4 regions of the Pseudoalteromonas sp. 2CM37A genome follow, and region 2 is predicted to be linked to each of the others. Evidence: predicted binding sites of a transcription regulator. Region 2 holds the regulator's gene; each other region holds the start of a gene.
The links. Region 2 encodes sigma-54, which starts transcription at its own class of promoters, with help from an activator protein. Its sites were predicted from a motif close to GTTGGCACGNNNNTNGNNT; they were not measured.
Positions count from the first base shown of each region.

Region 1: a site for sigma-54 is predicted at 2,064-2,082, ahead of MTF68_RS18755 (EF-hand domain-containing protein). Genes of this name have one in related genera too.
Region 3: a site for sigma-54 is predicted at 2,133-2,151, ahead of MTF68_RS16755 (PspA/IM30 family protein). Genes of this name have one in related genera too.
Region 4: a site for sigma-54 is predicted at 1,983-2,001, ahead of MTF68_RS05600 (diacylglycerol kinase family protein). Genes of this name have one in related genera too.

Region 1 covers NZ_JALNTJ010000014.1:9,457-14,972, reverse strand. The annotation lists gene MTF68_RS18765 (TrkH family potassium uptake protein) at 1-1,005, shown strand, start outside; gene MTF68_RS18760 (flagellar brake protein) at 1,035-1,697, shown strand; gene MTF68_RS18755 (EF-hand domain-containing protein) at 2,161-2,373, shown strand; gene MTF68_RS18750 (calmodulin-like protein) at 2,503-2,715, shown strand; gene MTF68_RS18745 (EF-hand domain-containing protein) at 2,893-3,108, shown strand; gene trkA (Trk system potassium transporter TrkA) at 3,194-4,570, opposite strand; gene rsmB (16S rRNA (cytosine(967)-C(5))-methyltransferase RsmB) at 4,646-5,516, opposite strand, start outside.
Region 2 covers NZ_JALNTJ010000003.1:241,456-246,971, reverse strand. The annotation lists gene lptC (LPS export ABC transporter periplasmic protein LptC) at 1-409, shown strand, start outside; gene lptA (lipopolysaccharide transport periplasmic protein LptA) at 399-947, shown strand; gene lptB (LPS export ABC transporter ATP-binding protein) at 944-1,669, shown strand; gene MTF68_RS08470 (RNA polymerase factor sigma-54) at 1,739-3,238, shown strand; gene hpf (ribosome hibernation promoting factor) at 3,266-3,553, shown strand; gene MTF68_RS08460 (PTS sugar transporter subunit IIA) at 3,558-4,010, shown strand; gene rapZ (RNase adapter RapZ) at 4,030-4,875, shown strand; gene MTF68_RS08450 (HPr family phosphocarrier protein) at 4,916-5,188, shown strand; gene mgtE (magnesium transporter) at 5,448-5,516, shown strand, end outside.
Region 3 covers NZ_JALNTJ010000009.1:114,233-119,748, reverse strand. The annotation lists gene MTF68_RS16770 (transcriptional repressor) at 1-161, opposite strand, end outside; gene MTF68_RS16765 (MarC family protein) at 255-875, shown strand; gene dusA (tRNA dihydrouridine(20/20a) synthase DusA) at 957-1,946, shown strand; gene MTF68_RS16755 (PspA/IM30 family protein) at 2,192-2,884, shown strand; gene MTF68_RS16750 (PspC domain-containing protein) at 2,895-3,101, shown strand; gene MTF68_RS16745 (hypothetical protein) at 3,111-3,437, shown strand; gene MTF68_RS16740 (copper chaperone PCu(A)C) at 3,517-4,029, shown strand; gene MTF68_RS16735 (DUF2333 family protein) at 4,038-5,024, shown strand; gene MTF68_RS16730 (TIGR04219 family outer membrane beta-barrel protein) at 5,028-5,516, shown strand, end outside.
Region 4 covers NZ_JALNTJ010000002.1:427,107-432,622, reverse strand. The annotation lists gene MTF68_RS05605 (VF530 family protein) at 1-266, shown strand, start outside; gene MTF68_RS05600 (diacylglycerol kinase family protein) at 305-1,924, opposite strand; gene MTF68_RS05595 (sigma-70 family RNA polymerase sigma factor) at 2,380-2,904, shown strand; gene MTF68_RS05590 (anti-sigma factor) at 2,901-3,584, shown strand; gene MTF68_RS05585 (DUF4331 domain-containing protein) at 3,974-5,516, shown strand, end outside.

The DNA of each region.
Region 1 (5,516 bases), on a different contig from region 2:
CTGCCCATGCTTGGGGTCGGTGGCATGCAGTTATACCGAGCTGAGATCCCAGGCCCAGTAAAAGATTCAAAAATGACCCCCCGCATTGCCGATACCGCAAAGCACCTTTGGTACATTTATGTGTCGTTAACGGTAACCTGTATGTTGGCGTATTGGGCGGCAGGTATGGAGTGGTTTGATGCTATATGCCATGCGTTTTCTACAGTGGCGATTGGCGGTTTTTCTACTTACGATGCCTCAATAGGGCACTTTGATAGCCCTGTCATTAACTTTATATGTGTTTTCTTTTTAATTATTGCTGCGGTGAACTTTTCACTGCATTACGCGGCGGTAGCGAGTCGTAATATTCAGGTATACATTCGCGACCCTGAATTTAAAGTTTTTTTACTGATTCAGTTAGCGCTGGTGGTGATTTGTTTTACGGTGCTTTCATCTAACGAAATATTTGCCGATGGTGATGAAACCCTCGATCAGGCCTTATTTCAGGCGGTGTCTATGAGTACCACAGCCGGTTTTGCCACCGATAACTTTTCTACTTGGCCGCTGTTTTTACCTATATTGCTTATTTTTTCGAGCTTTATAGGTGGCTGTGCAGGTTCAACCGGTGGCGGTATGAAAGTTGTACGCGTGTTTTTACTTTACCTACAAGGCATACGTGAGCTTAACCGCTTAGTGCACCCACGTGCTATATACTCTATTAAGCTTGGTCGTAAAGCCCTGCCCGATAAAGTAGTTGAAGCGGTTTGGGGGTTTTTCTCAGCGTACGCATTGGTGTTTATTATTATAATGCTGGCGCTAATGGGAACCGGCATGGATAACATTACCGCGTTCTCTGCTACAGCGGCATGTTTAAATAATTTAGGCCCAGGCTTAGGTGATGTTGCCTCGCATTATGGGGCGGTGAGCGATGGTGCCAAATGGCTATTAACCATTGCCATGGTATTTGGTCGCTTAGAAATATTCACTTTACTCGTGCTATTTACGCCGACCTTTTGGCGTGGGTAATAATATACAAATGATGCTTAGGAACAGGCATGCCACATTCTAATTTATATAAATTACACCAGTTAACAACAGGGCGATTGGTCGACTTGGAAATTGTTACGCCTACCAGTAGTAAACGCGTGAAAACAGAGTTTATTGGCTTGCTAGAAAATAAATTTATTATTTTAAATTACCCAAGTTCAAAGCGTTTAGCTGCTGCAAGTGATTACCTACGTGATGGTGTAATGGTGGTGGTAAGAGCGGTTATAGAAGGCAGTGGCGGACAAGTAATAGCATTTAGGCAGCAACTTATGTCGGTTGCCTCACACCCTGCTAGGCTCATTTTTATTAATTACCCTACGCAAGTGCAGTTATTTGCACTGCGCGCGCAAACACGCATACCTACCTTATTACCTGCAAAATTAACTCTCAGTGACGATAGAGTACTTGAAGGGGTGATTAAAGACATCTCGCTTACCGGGGTGATGTTTGATGTACGCGGCGATCAAAACGATGAAAATATTAAAGATATGCAATGCACGGTGACGGTTGATACCAACAATAAAGCATTTACTGGCGAAATATGCAGTGTAAAAGAACACGCCGCAGGAGTTAATTGTGGTATTAAACTTCTAGCCAGTGAAGATGAAATGAAGGCATTTATGAAAGAGCACTTTATCGATCCCGCGATGCTTGAGCTGCCATTAGAATAAGCACTTTCGCTTAATAGCAACAAATGGCCATTTTTTATTTGAGTGGCAGTCATATTTTTTAAAAATTCAAAAAATAATTTTTATTTTCTATAAAAATCAGCTGTATAGATTAGTTTTACGAGTGAGTTATTTTAATACGTTAGCTCCCCTCACGGCTAAAATTTAGTCTCTTTTTTCGATAAAACTTCATTCTTACAATTTACGCCGAAAATTGTAGCTTTTTTCTCTTATGTAACTAGCTGTTTTTATTGCATTTAAAAACTTAGCTTTACCCATTGTTGCTAGTTTGCAACATGAAACCCCCGCAGATTTATCAAAAATAGCCAAGCACTCTTTTAACTGATTGAAATTAATGAGCTTTTAAAACTTGGCATTCAAGTTGTAATAGTCTGGCTGTACTGAACAATAACGTGATTTAAAGTAAAACACTTAATCGCACACATATACTTGAAGGAATTATATTATGAAAAGCATTAATAAAACTTTAGCACTTATCGCCCTTGCTTCATCATCAGCGGCATTTGCAGCAACCGATTTTGATACGTTAGATGTAGATGGCAGCGGCACGATTAGCAAATCAGAGGCATCAATTGATGCAAAACTGATGAGCATGTTCTCAGAATTAGATACTGACCAAGATGGTGAGCTATCAAAAGAAGAATTTTCAGAAGCTTAAAGTGTGGTAACAATCCTGAGTTGCCAATGACAACCTAAGTAGGCAAGGGAGCTTACGAAAAAGGATTACAAGGATTGCGTACACCACGTAGTGAACTTAACTAATTTGTTTATATTGAAGGATTAAATTATGAAGCATTTAAATAAAGCACTCGCATTTATGGCTATTGCCTCTTCTTCTGCTGCCTTTGCAGGAACTGATTTTGACACGCTAGATGTAGATGGCAATGGCGCCATTAGCCAAGCTGAAGCATCGGTTGATGCGGATTTAATGGCTGAGTTTGTTGAGCTTGATACCGATGGAAATGGTGAGCTTTCAAAGCAAGAGTTCTCTAAATACTAGGGTGTGATGATCTTTGCCAATTGAGGCAGGACAGCGCATGTTCACTTAGCAAAGAGTCATTTGCTCTAACCCAATGTGCATTAAAACTTAGTAATGCACATTGGCAAAAGCACTTTTTAGTTAATTTTTAAACCCATGGATCTTAGAAAAGGATTTCCTCTTAATTAGGACACAACTATGAAAACATTAAATACAGCACTTGCCGTTATCGTATTAGCTTCTTCATCAGCGGCGTACGCTGCAGTCGACTTTGCCTCGTTTGATGCCGATGGTGATGGTGCAATTTCAAAGCAAGAAGCGCAGGTAAATTCACAGCTAGTGAAAATTTTTGACCAGCTAGATACTGATGGTAATGGTGAAATTTCTGAGCAAGAGTTTTCAAAAGTACAGTAATTAGAAGCTGCTAAGCAGGGTTGCCTAGCATTAAAAAAACATACTCCACTAAAGCCGCCTTAGTCAGCGGCTTTTTTGTGTTTAACTATAAAAATATAGCGCTAACTTGGAATAGCTTTTCTACTACGTTTATATGCTTTTTATCGATTAAAAACATAATAACGTGATCACCAGACATAATAACCGTGTCGTCGTGGGCAATCAGTACGTCGTCATTACGTACAATAGCGCCAATCGTTGTACCTGCAGGTAGCTTGATATCGGCAATCGCACGGCCAACTACTTTTGATGTGTTTTCATCGCCATGGGCAACGGCTTCAATGGCCTCTGCCGCGCCTTTACGTAACGAGTACACATTAACAATATCGCCACGGCGTACGTGTGTAAGTAGCGCCGAAATAGTTGCTTGTTGTGGTGATATAGCAATATCTATTTCACCCCCTTGCACTAAATCTACATACGCACCACGCTGAATAAGCACCATGGTTTTTTGTGCGCCCATGCGTTTTGCAAGCATGGCCGACATTATATTTGCTTCATCGTCGTTGGTTACGGCAATAAACACATCAACTTGCTCTATGTGCTCTTCAGATAGTAGTTCTTGGTCTGAGGCGTCTCCACAAAACACGACGGTGTTATCTAGCATTTCAGAGAGTTGCTCAGCACGCTCTTTACTACGCTCTAGTAACTTAACGCTGTGGTTTTTTTCCAGTGAGCGAGCAAGGCCTGCACCAATGTTACCGCCACCGGCTATCATAATTTTTTTGTAAGAACGCTCAAGTTTTTGTAGCTCGTTCATAACTGCGCGAATATGCTTAGTGGCAGCAATGAAAAATACTTCATCGTCCGCTTCTATTACCGTGGTGCCCAGTGGCTTTATAGCTTTACCTTGGCGATAAATTGCTGCTACACGGGTTTCTACATTCGGAATATGCTCTTTTAAAGCAGAAAGCGCATAACCCACTAATAAGCCACCGTAGTAAGCTTTTACAGCCACAAGAGAGAGCATGCCATCGGCAAATTGCAGCACTTGCAACGCGCCTGGGTAATCTATTAAACGGCGAATATATTTGGTAACAAGTGCTTCGGGGGCAATATAGTGATCAACCGGGAGGTCATCGTTATGAAATAGCTTTTCGCGGTATTTTAAATATTGCTCTGATCGGATACGGGCTATTTTAGTTGGCGTATTAAAAATACTATACGCGACTTGGCACGCCACCATATTGACTTCATCTGAGCTGGTTACCGCAATAATCATGTCGGCGTCTTCAGCACCTGCACGTCTGAGCACATCTGGGTGAGCACTGTGCCCCGTGACCCCTTGTAAGTCGTACTTATCTTGTAGCTCTCGTAAGCGGTTGCCGTCTATATCAACAACGGTTATTTCGTTTTGTTCGCCAACTAAGTTTTCAGCAAGCGTACCACCGACTTGTCCGGCACCGAGTATGATTATTTTCATTATTTACCCGAATTACTGTTTAATTAAAAAAATAGCCATTTACTGTTTAATAAATGGCTATTGAGTGTACGGCTATTAGGCTTTTTTAACTAGCTTAGCGTAATAAAATCCGTCGCTTTCACCTGGTAGTAATTGTAAACCAGGGTTGGTAACTGTGTCGTTGTCGTGCAGTGGTATATGCTCAACGTCACTATTATTAGCTAAAAATTTAGCGACTTGCTGTTGGTTCTCTTGCGGCAGTACCGAACAGGTTGCGTATATCATTGTGCCGCCTGGTTTAAGTAGCGGCCAAATGCTATTGAGTATATCGCTTTGTAGTGTGGCTAAATCTTCAATGTCTGATGCGCGGCGAAGCCATTTTATATCTGGGTGGCGGCGTATAACACCGGTTGCCGAACAAGGGACATCTAATAAAATGCGGTCAAACTGTTGCTCATCCCACCATGTGTGTGGCTGCGAAGCGTCTGCACATTGTAGGTCTGCGCCTAAACCGATACGGGTTAAATTTTGTTTAACACGTTCTAGGCGAGTGGCGTCACTATCAAGTGCTAATACTTCTGCATCAGCAAGCTCTAATATATGACATGTTTTACCGCCAGGTGCTGCACAGGCATCTAAAATGTATTCATCAGCTTGAGGTGCTAAAAAGCGTGCGGCTAATTGTGCTGCGGCGTCTTGAACTGAGCAGGCGCCCACATCAAATTCTGGCAACGAAAATACATCACGCGGCTTAGCTAGTTTAATACCATCAACAAACTCAGGGTTTAACGTGTGCTCTATATCGTTAGCCGTTAACATTTCGCTGTATTGTTGCGTGCTGTATTGGGCTTGATTGACACGTAACCACATAGGGGCTTGTTGTTGGTTTTCTTCAAGAAGCGCTTCCCAGTTGTCTGGGTAGGCAGCTTGCACTTGTTTAATAAACCAATTTGGATGGTTATATAAA
Region 2 (5,516 bases):
GCAAACAGCCTATGACGAGCAAGGCAAAATAAGCCATAAAGTCACAGCGGCTAAAATGGAGCTGTACCAACAGCTTGGTTTTACATTTTTTGAAAAACCTATTTTTACTTTATATAACGAAAAACAAACATGGCGAATAAATGCAGACGAAGCAACGCTTTACGAAGATAAACAACTTATTTTAGAAGGCAATGTGGTTGCTAAAAATTTAGTTGATAACGCCATGATAGATAACATCAATGCCGATAACATCGAAGTCGACATTAAAGCGCTAACAATGCGCTCTGAGCAGCCAGTGGTTGTCACTGGGCCTAATTTAAAAATTGTCGGTAAAGGCCTTGAAGCCGATTTAAAAACCGAAGTAATAAAACTAATTAACCATACGCGAACAATATATTATGACCAATAAACTCACTAAAATACTTATTATCCCATCGCTAATGCTTGCATTTAGCGCCTCTGCTGCTGAGCCTGCTGCTCAACCGCCAGCAAATCAAATTTCTATTAGTGCAGACCGTCAAGAAGGCCAACTTAAAGAAAACGTAGGTATTTTTGAAAAGAACGTCGAAATTGTGCATGGTAATCGCAAAATTACAGCCGACCGACTCGAAGTACATAAACGTGAAGACTTAGGGGATAACAAACAACTCCTTATTGCCACTGGCAGCCCAGCCTACTTCGAAGAAAAACAAGACGACGGTACCGTAATGAGTGCCAGTGCAAACGAAGTACGTTACGACGTAGCAAAGCGCTTTTTAACGCTTGTTGGCGATGCTGAAGTCGCACAAGCCGGTCAAAAAATTAATGCTAAAAGTATTACCTACGATATGCAGCAGCAGCTTATTAGCGCAGAAAAAGACGAAAACTCTACGGATCGTGTCCACACAATTTTAGTGCCTGTTGAAGCAAAAATTAAAGAAAAAACAGGTAACGAAGGTCAACCATGAGCACCTTAAAAGCAGAACTATTAGCAAAAAGCTATAAAGGCCGCCAAGTTGTAAAAAATGTAGGCCTTGAAGTGGAAGCCGGCAGCATTGTTGGCTTATTGGGCCCTAATGGCGCAGGTAAAACCACCACCTTTTACATGATTGTAGGGTTAGTACCTAGCGACAAAGGTAAAATTTCTATTGATGATAACGACATTACGTTATTACCTATGCACAGCCGCGCCCGTTTAGGCATTGGCTATTTGCCGCAAGAGTCATCAATATTTAGAAAGCTGACAGTTTATCAAAACCTAATGGCTATTTTAGAAACGCGTAAAGAGCTCAATAAAGCCGCGCGAGAAGAAACGCTTAACAACTTACTTGATGAATTTAGTATTCAGCATATTCGCGATAGCCAAGGTATGGCGCTTTCTGGTGGTGAACGCCGCCGTGTAGAAATTGCCAGAGCACTGGCAGCTAACCCTAAATTTATTTTATTGGATGAGCCTTTTGCTGGTGTTGATCCGATTTCAGTGTTAGATATAAAGAAAATAATAGAACATCTTAAAAACCGTGGCATTGGCGTATTAATTACCGATCACAATGTAAGAGAAACCCTTGATGTTTGTGAAAAAGCCTACATTGTTTCTCATGGGGAGCTAATTGCATCTGGCACCCCAGAACACGTATTAAATGACAAAACTGTACGCGATGTTTATTTAGGCGAGCAATTTAGGCTGTAACATTTAAGCCACACCTACAAGCATCTGCTAATATTAATTATAACAACATAAAAGGATTGTTAGAGATACATGAGGCAATCATTACAGCTGCGCATGGGCCAGCAACTTACAATGACTCCACAATTGCAACAAGCGATTCGCTTGCTGCAGCTCAGTACATTGGATCTCCAGCAAGAAATACAAGAAGCACTTGATAGCAACCCGCTATTAGAAGTAGAAGAGCAAGATTACACGGAAGAGTCGGCTGGAAAAAATGAACAAAAAGCAGATACGGATGATGTAACCGTAAGCGCATCGGCTGACGATACAACCAGCGAGTACGAGCAAGACAGTGGCGAAGCTTTAAATAAAGACACCGTTAGCGATGATATGGCAATGGATGTAACTTGGGATGAGTACATGAGCGCAGCCCCTGCGGCATCCTCAGGCCCAATGCCAGAAGATGAGTCTATTTATCAAGGTGCCTCTACTGAAACGCTACATGAGTATTTAATGTGGCAGCTTCAGCTTACTCCTTTTAGCCCAACTGACGAAGCCATTGCTATTGCCATTGTAGAAGCTGTAGATGACTCGGGTATTTTAACGCTAAGTTGCGAAGAAATTTTAGAAAGCTTTAACCAAGAAAACGATGACGAAGTTGAAGTTGAACTTGATGAAATAGAAGCCGTTTTAAAACGTATTCAGCTATTTGACCCTGTAGGTATAGCCGCGCGCAGTTTACAAGAGTGCTTGTGTATTCAGCTAAACCAGTTTGATAAAGACACCCCTTTTATAGAACAAACTAAAATGATCTTAACCGATCACATTGATCTATTAGCGGCACGCGACTATCGTACATTAATGAAAAAGACTAAGCTTAAAGAAGACGAGCTTAAAGAGGTCATGACCCTAATACATACCCTCAACCCAAAACCTGCAGATACAATAGTAAGGGAAGAGTCAGAGTATGTAATACCGGATGTGTCGGTTAAAAAAATAAAAGGCCGCTGGGTGGTAGAGCTAAACCCAGATAGCATGCCAAAAATACGCGTAAATAGTCAGTACGCGGCTATGTCACGTACCGTAAAATCAAGTGGTGATAGCCAATTTATTCGCTCTCACTTACAAGAAGCTAAATGGTTTATAAAAAGCCTTGAAAGCAGAAACGACACGCTGCTCAAAGTAACAAACTGTATTGTAAAACAGCAACAAGCATTTTTTGAACATGGCCCAGAAGCCATGAAGCCAATGGTTTTAAACGATGTTGCTGAAATGGTAGAAATGCATGAATCGACAATTTCGCGTGTTACTACGCAAAAATATATGCATACGCCACGTGGTATTTTTGAGCTTAAGTATTTTTTCTCAAGCCACGTAAGCACTGAAAACGGCGGAGAGTGTTCATCAACCGCAATACGTGCCCTAATTAAAAAGCTAATTGCCGCGGAAAACTCAGCTAAACCATTGAGTGATAGTAAAATTGCGGATATATTGGCAGAGCAAGGAATTAAAGTAGCTAGACGCACAATAGCAAAATACCGTGAATCGCTAGCTATTCCACCGTCAAATCAGAGAAAGAGTTTGATATAAGACGTAAAAAACAAAGAGGAAATGCTTATGCAACTAAACCTAACTGGTCGTCACGTAGAAGTAACTGATTCACTTAGAGACTATGTAAATAATAAATTTGCAAAGCTAGAAAGGCACTCAGATCATATTAGCAATGTGCATGTCATTCTCGATGTAGAAAAACTCAACCAAAAAGCAGAAGCGACTATTCATGTAAGTGGCGCAGATTTATTTGCCTCAACAGAGCACCAAGATATGTATGCCGCTATAGACTCGTTGATTGACAAGCTCGATCGTCAAGTCATAAAACATAAAGAGAAGCTTGCTAGACACTAATATTATGAAATTAAGTACATTAGTATGCCAGGACTGCAGCAAAGCTGCGGTCCTTTTTAGTAGTAAAAAAAGAATTTTAGAGTTTATCAGTGAGCTTGCTCATGAAAAGCTCCCCTACTTACCACAACAAGATATTCTTAATGCGCTGGCAAGCAGAGAAAAGCTAGGCAGTACAGGCATTGGCCGGGGGATCGCCATTCCTCATGGCAGAATGGGTGGCGTAGAAGAGCCGCTGGCTTTAGTACTTGTTAGCGACACGCCTGTTAACTTTGATGCTATTGATAACTGCCCTGTTGATATTTTTGTTGCACTCATCGTACCAGATGGCGATAACCAACAGCACCTAAAGACTCTGGCAACCATAGCTGATAAACTGAGCAACAAAGAATTTTGTAAACAGCTGCGTAGTGCTAAAACCGATGCAGAGCTGTATCAAGTAATTGTTGATCAATCGTAGTAAATACTAAGGGCTATAAATGGAGTTAATTATCATAAGCGGCCGTTCTGGTTCAGGTAAGTCGGTTGCTTTACGCGTGGTTGAAGATTTAGGCTATTATTGCGTAGATAATATTCCGGTCAACTTACTGCCCTCTTTAGTGCGAAGTGTTTCAGATAACTATGACAAAATAGCCGTTAGTATAGATGTTCGTAATATCCCCAAAGAACAAGACGAATTTAACGATATTCTCGAGTACCTTCCTGACTTTGCTAAACCCACACTGTTTTATTTAGATAGTGATGATCAAACACTGATCAAACGTTTTTCAGAAACACGCAGATTACACCCTTTATCCATCGATTCACTGCCGCTTGATTTAGCAATAAAAAAAGAAAAAGAACTGCTTGATGTACTCGTAACGCGCGCTGACTTTATGCTTGATACCACCGATTTAAGTGTGCACCAATTAGCAGAGTCAATTCGCGAAAAAATACTGGGTAAAAAAGATAAGCAACTTATTGTAACGTTTGAATCGTTTGGCTTTAAACACGGCATACCTAAAGAAGCTGATTATGTTTTTGATGCTCGCTTTTTGCCAAACCCCCACTGGGAGCCTGAACTTAAACCGCTTACGGGCCTTGATCAACCAGTAAAAGATTTTTTGGCAAATCACAGCATAGTGCAAAAATTCACTTGGCAAATTCAAACCTTTGTACAAACTTGGTTGCCACACTTAGAGCGTAATAACCGTAGTTACCTCACTATTGCAATTGGCTGTACTGGTGGTCAACACCGCTCGGTTTATTTAGCGCAAGCCATTGGTGAGAGCTTTGCTATGACGCATCCGAATGTCAAAATTCGTCATCGTGAGCAAGAAAAGTAACCTTAAAATAATAACCTGTTCAGTTTAGGTATAGTAATTTATGCGCTGTGAAGACACATTTTTAATAAAAAATAAATTAGGCTTACACGCCAGAGCGGCAACGGTCCTTGCGCAATTAGCTGTGCAGTTTGATGCTAAAATCACCTTACACCAAGATGATAAAGAAGCCGCAGGCGACAGCGTATTAGCTTTAATGCTACTTGAAAGCAGTAAAGGTAAAGAAGTTAAAGTAGTCTGTGAAGGCCCTGATTCAGAGCAAGCTTTGCATGCGGTTGGGCAATTAATTGCACAACGATTTAACGAACAAGAATAATTTAAAGCACCATAGCCTTATAAGTTAAAGACTTATCTGGCCAGACTATAGAGATTTAGTAAATTAGGGTATTCCGACTCGCCTAATTTAGTGCTTTAATTTAGGCTAATAAAGCCATGCCCCTGCTAAATTTGGTTACTTAATTTTAAACACTAATTTAGTCCCAGCATTGGGTTTAGCACAAAAAATAAAGAAAATAACAGTGGGCAACTCCACTTACTAAACACCTTTCCATTACACAAAAATATTTAGGATGCCAATGCCAGAAGCGTTTGAACAAGACTATCCACTACAGCAACTAAAACAAGTGACTAAATCACTTAATAGT
Region 3 (5,516 bases), on a different contig from region 2:
CCTGTTTCTGTTACTTTTAATTGTTCAAGTAAATCGTACGCCCCAACGCCGCCTTGGGCGCTAGCTAATAGGCGAAATACTTTTTCGCGGATAGGCGTAAAACGCGCACCACGGTTGTCACAAACTTGTTTTGCTTTACTTACGAGTGATTCTATATTCATCATTCTCTTATCCTTACGCTACCGTGATATACTAACATACTGTGTTGTACTTGCAGCGTTTTTATTAAACACTTTTATCTAGGAACCCCATTAATGCATGAACTGGTAGCTATATTTATTTTCTTTTTTGCGGTGATAGACCCTATAGGTACAGTGCCTGTATTTATTGCTGTGACACGTGGGGAAGATGAAAAGTTTAAACGAAAAGTTGTTTTTAAAGCCGTCGGTGTATCCGCTGTGGTTTTACTCTTTTTTGTTATTGCCGGTGAGCAGCTATTAAATGCAATTGAAATACCGCTGTCGGCGTTTCAAATAGCTGGGGGCATAGTCCTGCTTATTTTTGCGCTTTCAATGATTTTTGGTGAAAGTAAGCCCGAGTCTGAGATTAAAAGTGTGCGCGACAGCACAGAAACAGCTATTTTTCCGCTAGCCATTCCCTCTATAGCAAGCCCAGGCGCCATGCTTGGCGCAGTACTGATGACCCGTAACGAAGAATACACGTGGGTTGAGCAAGTTACTACATCGTCGATGATGTTGGTTGTATTAGTTGTTGTGCTTGTGCTGTTGTTACTCGCAAATCATGTGCATAAATTAATAGGCGACAGTGGCGCAAGTATTATAAGTAGAATCATGGGGTTAATTTTAAGCTCTGTGGCAGTTACAAATATACTCAACGGTATCGCGCATTATTTTGGTTTACAAATATACAGCTAACATTGATGCTAATTAGGCTTTTGTGTAAAATACAGCGCCTTTTTATGGGCGCATTTACTTATAATCCCCGAGGCTTTTACATTGCAAAAACGCACATTAGATAATCCAACGTTAAACAGACGTTTTTCTGTTGCACCCATGCTTGATTGGACTGATCGTCATTGTCGCACTTTTCATCGTAAGATGACTAAGCACACTGTTTTATACACTGAGATGATCACCACGGGGGCGATTTTATTTGGTCGCGGCGATTACCTACACTTTAATCAGCACGAGGGGCCGGTTGCTTTGCAGCTGGGGGGGTCTGATCCTGAGGCGCTAGCAAAGTGTGCAAAGCTTGCGGGTGAGCGCGGTTACGATGAGATTAACTTAAATGTAGGCTGCCCTTCAGATAGAGTACAAAACGGGCGCTTTGGTGCATGCCTAATGGCCGAGCCTGAGCTGGTTGCACAGTGTGTTGCGGCAATGAAAAGTGAAGTTAGTATACCTGTTACGGTAAAAACACGCATCGGTATTGATGAGCAAGACTCGTATGAGTTTTTATGCGCATTAATTGAAGCCAGCCATAAAGTTGGCTGTGATGACTTTATTATTCATGCCCGTAAAGCGTGGTTAAATGGTTTAAGCCCTAAAGAAAATCGTGAAGTACCGCCTCTTGATTACCCACGCGTTTACCAACTAAAAAAAGACTACCCACAGCTCGATTTAAGCATTAATGGCGGCGTTAAAACAATTGAAGAAAGCCTAGCGCATTTAGCGCATATAGACGGCGTTATGATTGGTCGCGAAGCATATAGTAATCCATTTATGCTTAATGAGGTGGATGAAAAGATTTACGGTGAGGTGGCTAATACTCAGACTCGTCACGATGTGGTGCGCGCTATGTATGATTACATAGAAGAGGAAATGCGTTTAGGTGCTAACTTTTGGCATATAGCACGCCATATGCTGGGGATTTTTCAGGGGCAGCCAGGGGCGCGCGGATTTAGACGTCACCTTTCAGAAAACGGTCACGGTAAACAGGCTGATTTGTCGGTAATGGATAAAGCATTAAGTTTTGTGCCTGAGTAATAGTAAAGCGCTGAACAGTTATAAAAAAACCACTTTATAAAGTGGTTTTTTTATAACTAAAATTTAGTCAAAAGATAAATAAATTAGTGATTTTCGCTTATTAATATTCAGTTTTTAGTCAGTTTTAAATAACGTGTTAGTTACCTAACTAATTGAATATAAAAGATTATAAATAAATTTTTGTTACTTGGCATAACTCTTGGAATCTTGTTGTTGTTATCAATTAAAAACAACAGGACAAAACAATGAGTACATTTAATCGCGTAAATGATGTTATCCAATCCAATATTGCTGCCATGCTGGATAAAGCAGAAGACCCAGAAAAACTCCTCAACCTTATGCTAAGTGAAATGCAAGAAGCGCTTAACGAATGTAGAAGCACGGCCGCAGCCTTGCTGTGCGAAGAAAAAACGCTTAAACGCCAAATTGCACAAAAACAAAAAGACTTAACTTTGTGGCAAACAAAAGCTGAGCTGGCAGTTGCTAAAAACCGTGACGATTTAGCCAAGTCTGCGTTAGTAGAAAAACAGCGAGTAGATGAGCAAATTGCAGCAAAAAACACTCAGCTAAATACTCTAAAAGAGTCGATAGAGAAAATTACGGCAGATTGTGAGCGTTTACAGCAAAAAATGGCGCAAGCTAAAAGCAAACAAGCTCAATTAATAAAACGCCACGATATTGTTGCTGCACGTGAAAAAGTGAACATGCAATTACACAGTGACAAGGTCGCAAATGCTTTGTCTCGCTTTGAAATGATAGAGCAAAAAGTGGAAGGCATAGAAGCACAGGTTGATGCTTATGAACTTACAAATACAGCGCAATCAACCGCTGAGCAAATTGAGTCTTTAGTAAAAAATGAAAAAATAGATGCAGAGCTGGCTCGTTTAAAAGCCAGTGTTAAGCAAAGTAATACCAATACAACTGCGCCAAGCGCTTAAGGAGTAAAGTATGAATAACTTTAAAACACAGCGTGGTTGGAACAAAAATTCACTGAATAAAAAAATATCGGGCGTATGCAGTGGGTTAGCGCGTCGCCTTGATTTTCCAGTGTGGTCAACACGGTTAGTAACTATTTTATTATTTATAAGTTTTCCGTTTGCAGTGGCGCTTGGTTATTTGATTGCTCACTGCTGCCTTGAAGAGCGTGCGTATTAGGAGAGGGATATGAAAACCTTAGCAATATGTGTTGTCGTATATGTGTTACTTTTTACTGATACTGTGTCGCTAATACATTTTGATTCATGGCAGTTTCCACTTTGGATTGCAGATATGAGCTGGGTGGGGCTTGAGCTGGCTGGTGTATTAGTCGCTATTATTGCAGTGGTAGCCGTAATGGCTTTAGTGACCATGGGGTTAATAGGCGCAGGGATTGTCGCGCTGGTTGGCACCATTTTGGCACTGTTATTTGGTTCAGTGATGATAGCCTGGCCATTATTATTTGTAGCTGTACTGTGCTGGTTGGTGCTCGATAACAAAAAAGTAACCTCTTAAGCCTTAATTTAACTGACTATTATTAGTTAACTATGTTAAATTTAAAGTGAAATTTTATGCTTTCACAAGGAATAAAGCGATGATGAAGCAGTGCTTTTTTATGGCCTCGGCGTTAATGATTAATGTGTTTTCGTCATCGGTTGCTGCACATGCTGGGCACAGCCACGATACAGACGAAGCTAAGCTTGAAGTAAGCCATGCACAAGTAAGGGCGTTTTTGCCTGGTAGTAAGTCGAGTGTTGGCTATTTAACAATTTCTAACCACGGTGGTGGTGTTGCTAAATTAACTAAAGCAACCATCGAAGGTTTAGGCCGTGTAGAAATACATGAGCACAAACATGTCAATGGCATGATGAAAATGCAGCAGGTTAAAGCCGTTACTATTAAGGGCCATGAAAGCCTAAGCTTTGAGCCTGGTGGTTACCATTTAATGGTATTTGATCCACAAGAGCCACTAAAAGTAGGGCAAGAACGTAAACTCACGCTATATTTTAGTGACGGTAACCGCTTGTTTACTAATGCTCAAGTGGTTTCGCTTGAAGCGCAAGCTGCGCATTCAAAGCCATCTAAAAAACAACACGCTCATCACTAGGAGGATAAATGTCGCAACATAAAGGAAAAATAGCTGGTGCCTTGGTGGTACTACTTATTATTTTTTACGCTATTGCAGTTTATTGGAGCATTGAGCCGGCACGTTTTAACGTAGTAACTAATGCAAAAGAAACCGCGCAAGCACGCAACGAAAAAATGGTAACAGGCTATACAACCACCTCAACGCTTATTACCGTTGCTAGCACATTACTTGATAAGCAAGGTGGATATTTATCAAACGATGTGATGCCGCCAAGTGTGATAATGGATGACATGCCTGCGTGGGAATATGGCGCGCTTGAAATGGTGCGTGATTTAGCGCTATCAATGCGTAAAGACTTTAGCCGTTCACAGTCGCAATCTACCGAACATGAAGCCCTCAAAAAAGCGCAGCCACAATTTAATATTAGCTCTGAGGCATGGGCGTGGCCAAGTGCCGAGGGAGAGTACCAAAAGGGAATAGACTACCTTCTTGTGTACCGCTCACAAATTGCTAACGAGCATGAGCGCGATAGCCAATTTTATTCACGTGCAGATAATCTACGTAGCTGGTTAAAAGAAGCCGAAAAGCGTTTAGGCAGTTTAAGTCAGCGTTTAAGTGCAAGTGTTGGCCAAGACAAAGTAAATACCGATTTAGCCGGTAATTCTTCAAACACGCAAGCGACCTACACACCACTTCAGCAACAAGTAAGAACGTCGTGGTGGGAAATAGACGACGTGTTTTACGAGTCGCGCGGTGCAACGTGGGCGTTATTACACTTTTTACAAGCAGTTGAGTATGACTTTGCTGATGTATTAGAAAAGAAAAATGCGCGTGTAAGCTTACAGCAAATTATACGTGAGCTTGAGGCAACACAAGAAACCGTGTGGAGCCCAATTATATTAAACGGGAATGGTTTTGGCTTTGTGGCAAATCATTCTTTAGTTATGGCAAATTATATTTCAAGAGCCAATGCGGCTTTAATCGAACTTAGCGAACTACTAGCTCAAGGATAAAAAATGAAAAAGTATTGTTTAGCAGCTGCCCTTTCAATGGCATGTTTAGCCCCTGCAGCACAGGCAGACACTCTATTAGGTTTATATGTAGGTGTTGATGGCTGGCAGTCAGATAACGACGGTCAGTTTTCTTACAAAGATAACGCACCACAAGATTTTAATTTTGAAGACGAAACCTTTATTAGCTACTACGCGGCACTAGAGCACCCAGTGCCATTAGTTCCTAACCTAAAGCTTAAATACACTGAGCTTGAACTTAATGGCTCAGCAACCCTTACTGATACGTTTAGCTTTAATGGCTCAGATTACGTGGTTGGTACAACTGCAAATACATTAAGTGATTTAACTCACATTGATTACATTCTTTATTACGAAATCTTTGATAACGATTTAATTTCAATTGATTTAGGTTTAAACGCAAAGCAGTTTGACGGTGACATTGTTGTAACTGGTACCACTCAACAAGGTGGCACTAACTTCTCTGAAACTAAA
Region 4 (5,516 bases), on a different contig from region 2:
AACAAATTTTAGTAGAGCTTGAGCAGCGCTTAGGGTTTAAAGCCATGGGCGAACAAGTAAACATTAAATGTTTTACCGACTCACCGAGTATTAAATCAAGCTTAAAATTTTTACGTAAAACCCCTTGGGCTCGCGATAAAGTTGAAGCTCTCTACTTACATACGTTAAGTAACAAACCGCTGCGTAAACCCAAAAGCGCTCAGCGCCCTAAGCCTGCCAGCCAAAGCGATAGCAGTGGCTTTGTTTGGCCAAGCATTAAAAAGTAATACACAAAAATGCACGTTAAACACGTGCATTTTTTATTTTATAACTCCTTACTAATTACATTTAACGAGGCAGGGTCAACTGTAATAGTAAGTGTATCCGCTGTTTTTATTTCACCATCCAGTACATATTTAATTTCTTCGTCTGCGGTTATCGTTACTTTTATAGCGTTGGTATGATGCGAGCTAATTGCTAAATGCGTTTGTGTAATACTACTAAACATAAGTTCAGCAATGCTTAACACGCGGGTGGTGTTTTCATCACTAGGTAGCAGCCAATTAATGTCTAATAGGCCATCTTCGTGATCGGGCTGACCACCCCCTTGAGCTAATAACGTTGTAAATGGCGCAGCATTAGCCACAATAAAGCTATTTGTATTTACCTCCTGCGTTTGATTATCATCAAGGGTGACATAAAGGGTTTGCGCTTTTTGCTCACTAAATGCCTGAAAAAAACCACTTAAATAGGCAAGCTGACCCGATTCGTTTTTTGAGTCTCTATCTGCTTTTTCTACCATTGATTGCTCATAACCAATCCCAGCTAACAACAGCATTAGCTCGTCATTACAATAGGCCGTATCAATTGTTTGGGTTTGCCCATCAATAATAAGATCGCAGGCCTGCTCAACAGGAATGATTTTAGAGCTAATACCCATAAGCACATGCGCTAATGCATTGGCTGTGCCCATTGGAATAATACCCAGCTTGCACTGAGTGTTTACCAACACACTTGCTACTTCTGTCACGGTCCCATCGCCGCCACAGGCAATTATTATATCTGGCTTATCTTTAATGGCTTGTTTAGCAAGCTCAATACCGTCTATTTCTTTGGTGGTGGTTAATACTTCTAAATCATAATACGCCGACAACCTAGCCACTATTAAATGCTCTTTGTCTTGCCACATTTTGGTACCCGACACGGGGTTTGCAATAATAACGGCTTTGTTTTTAATAACTAGCTCGCCCTTTTTATGTCGCTTTGCTAAATGACGAAGCTGATGCTTATTAAGATTTGCGGTTTCGCGGGTTTCTTTTATTTGCGCGAGCACTTGGTGAACATCGGCGTTTTTATCTTGGCTCAGTAAATACGCTGCCATAACAAATACCGAACGCCCTCTGCCCAGTGCACAGTGAACTACCACGCGGCGGTCTTCTTTAATATGATGATGTATCCAGTTAATGGCTTGGTTTAATTGCGAATGGGTAGGCACACTATGATCAAGCACCGGAATATTTAAATAGCTAATATTTTCTTGTGTAGAGCTCCATTCTAAGCCATCAAACTCACACGTTACATCTAATATTGCCGTTATACCGTTTTCTTTTAACGTATCAATATCAGAGGGGAACAATCGGCATGCTAAAAATAAATGGTCGTTAATTTTTTGAATGGGAGGGACTTTATCGTGCTTGCGAGAATACGCATTGTAAATTTGAGCACCCAGTAAAAAAGGCACAAATGCCCAGCGAATATAAAATGGGATGACGCCATTTTCACGCTTTCTAAAAATTTTCGCCAAATTAAAAATATAAGCACCACTGACAAGAATTAACGACAATGCACTCCAGTAAAATACCACTGCAAAATATACCGAGTTAACCTCCCACCCTATAAATATAAAAATTAACGCTAAAATTAAATAACTCGTTGCAGCCCACATATTTTCTCCTTTATTTTTACTGTTTTGGCACATGTTTTACAGTTGTGTATAAGTGTAGTAGCAATTTACACGCCAACAAAAGTTGTTTTTCAGGAACAAAAACAACACTAAGTAACTGATATAAACAAATAAAAGTAGCTGGCTTTAGCTGTATTCGCATATTAGGCGCTTTTTACACAGTAATCGGTCATTTTTTCTCACTACTCAAAGGTAACTGTTTATATTTAAAACTTGTTTCAATGTGTACAGCAGCTAATATAAATGTCAGCTTAAAAGTTTTTGCATCCAATCACTCTTTTCACACGTTTATTGAGAGTGTGTTTATCTTTATTAGTTAAATTTATAACAGCCTGTTTAATCTCTATTTCAAAGCGATTAGGTTGCGCTTAAATAAAACAATTGTTAATTCACGAAGCTCAACACACCTCGGTAATAATAAAAACAACAGGAACCTTATGGAAAACGACAATTTACTTCCTCTTTTGTGTAAAACAGCACAGGGTAACAAAGCCGCGTTTGCTGATTTGTATCAGCAAACAAGCGCAAAGCTTTTTGCGATTAGTTTAAATATGCTGTCAAACCGCGCGCACGCAGAAGAAGTACTGCAAGAGGCATTTATAAAAATTTGGCATAACGCGTCAGAGTACAACTCATCTAAAGGCACAGTTATTAGCTGGATGATAAGCATTGTGAGATACCGCAGCTTAGATGCATTGCGTTATCACAAGGTAAGAAAAGAGCAGGCAATGGGTGACGATGAATACGATGAACAAGCTGTCGATGTTAGTTACGACGAACAAACCAAACTTGTTAATTGTATTGAGCAACTTGACCCCCAACAAAAACAAGCCATTCATTTAGCCTATTACAAAGGGCTAAGCCATGGTGAGTTAGTCAATCACATAGAAACGCCCTTAGGCACAGTTAAAAGCTGGATCAGGCGTGGTTTGCAGCAGTTGCAGAGGTGTTTAACATTATGAATTATAATAAACCAGAATTACTTGATGCTTTAGCAGGGCAGTATGTATTAGGTACTTTAAAAGGCCTGGCACGAAAACGCTTTCAACGCTTAATGCTCAGCTTACCGCAAGCCCGAGAAGCCACTATAATGTGGGAGCAAAATTTAAATGATTTAGCCAGTGCAATTACGCCTCAAACACCCAGCGCGCAAGTGTGGAAGAATATTTTAAATACATTAGAGCACACCAACCAACCCGTTAAAACGGTCATCAAACCAGCTACATCGCTATGGCGCAATTGGTCATTTGTAGCCACAGCTGCCTGTATTATCTTAGCATTTTTGGTTATTCAGCCCACAACTCAGCCCCAATACAGCCAACAAATTGCTTTAGTACAAAACCAAGATAAGCAATCACTGTGGTTTATTAACGTAGATGAGCAAACATTATCGGTTAAAGCCAGTGATAAACTCGTTGCGCAAACCGATAAAGACTACGAGCTGTGGATGATTTTAAAAGGGCAAGACACGCCAATTTCGTTGGGTCTACTGCCTAAAAACGGTGAAAAACAGTTACTCAAAGGCACGCGCTTTAAAGCGCAAGATATTGCCCTACTCGCTGTTAGCTTAGAGCCTTTAGGTGGCTCGCCAAACGGCCTACCAACACAAGTACTGTACACGACAGATTTAGTTATTTTATAACTAAATAAACGCGACTGGTTGGTCAAACTTTGTTTGGCCAACCTTTATATTTATCTTGGGGTCTAGCGCCCTTTACCTATTAATATTTGATTAAACTAAAGTAGGCTTAATCGCAGTGCGATGCTTATCATATTGTGTGCTCAATACCTGCTGCGTTATTTTAATTGCATACACCCCCTGTAATAAGTATAAAACCAAACCGCTTCAGCCTCTATATCACTCTCTTATCACTTCCTTATCGAAATGCAAAACAGCCTGCTGAAAATTTAATCTTGAACGTTAAACACCCCTTTATTAACAATAATAAAAAATATTTAACTTTTTTGCATCCATTGTGCTTTTTGCTTCGTTATTAGTTATGACTCCAATCAAAACTAAAGGAAAAAGTCATGAAAGCTTTAACTCCATCTATACTCGCAGTAGTAGTATGCAGTACCTTAGTAAGCACCTCTAGCGAGGCATCAAGTCATCGTGAAGCGCCGAACATTAGCCGCTTTCCAACCTTAGACTCTACCGACTTTTACGTATTTAATAGTTATGAAGCAGGCAGAGACGACTACGTTACATTTATTGCCAACTATATTCCTCTACAAGATGCCTACGGCGGCCCTAACTACTTTGCTATGGACCCAGATGCAACCTACAGTATTCATATTGATAACGACGGTGATGCAGTTGAGGATATTACCTTTGCTTTTAATTTTACCAGTATGCTGCCAAACGATAATCAAGGCGTTCAATTAACCGTTGGCCCAGAAGATAATCAGCGTACTGTATCTGTACCTCTTAAAAACGTTGGTGGTGTAGCAGCAGGTGATGATAGCGCCGCTAATTTTAGCGAGTCATACACACTCAGCATGATAAGCGGTCCACAACGTACGGGTACCAGTACAGCATTAAGTAATACCACCACCAGTTCAACCACGTTTAATAAACCGCTTGATTATATTGGTGACAAAACATTTGGTTCAATGGCTGATTACCAAACCTATGCAGATCAGTTTGTTTATCAAGTTTCGGTACCAGGCTGTGACAGTATGGCCAAAGTATTTGTTGGTCAGCGCAAAGACCCATTTGTCGTTAACTTAGGTAAAACATTCGATTTAGTAAATTACGTTCCCGTAGAAGGTGATAGTGCGCCAGGTGCTGGGGATGGCGGTGGTTTCCCTGGAGGGATTACACAAAGCAGTGAGAATGACGACCTGGTAGATAAAAACGTTACCTCAATTGCAGTTGAAATGCCTAAAAGCTGTATTGTAGGTGAAGGCAACGGCGTAATTGGTTCATGGACAACAGCGAGCCTACCTCAAGCACGCATTTTAAACCCTAACGCTAAATTTGCAGATAACGCGGTAAATGGCGGTGCATTAACGCAGGTTTCACGCTTAGGTAATCCATTAGTTAATGAGCTAGTTATTGGTATTAAAGACAAAGATACCTTCTCAACGGCTCATCCTAAAGACGATGCACAGTTTTTAGATTACGTTTCGCACCCGTCTTTACCAGAGCTGTTAAATATTTTATTTAAAGATGCAGTAAATACCACACTTGGCGCTAATTTAGAAACTCTTGCTCCAACTAACTTTCCACGTACTGATTTAATCACCGCATTTTTAACTGGTTTTGCAGGGGTAAACCAACAAGCCACCGTAACGCCATCAGAAATGCTACGTTTAAATACTGCAATTGCAGCGACAGCACAAACTGATCAGTCTGCATTTGGTGTAGCCGGTGATGATTTAGCAGGTTTTCCAAACGGGCGCCGTCCAGGTGACGATGTCGTTGATATTGCACTTCGCGTGGTAATGGGGCGTTTATGTCATCCTATTCCTGTAAATGGTGAAGACACCGACTTAGGTCTATGTACACCAGAGGATGCTGATGTAGGTACAGTGCCATTCACTGATGGTGCTCCAGTTGATGCAAGCATGA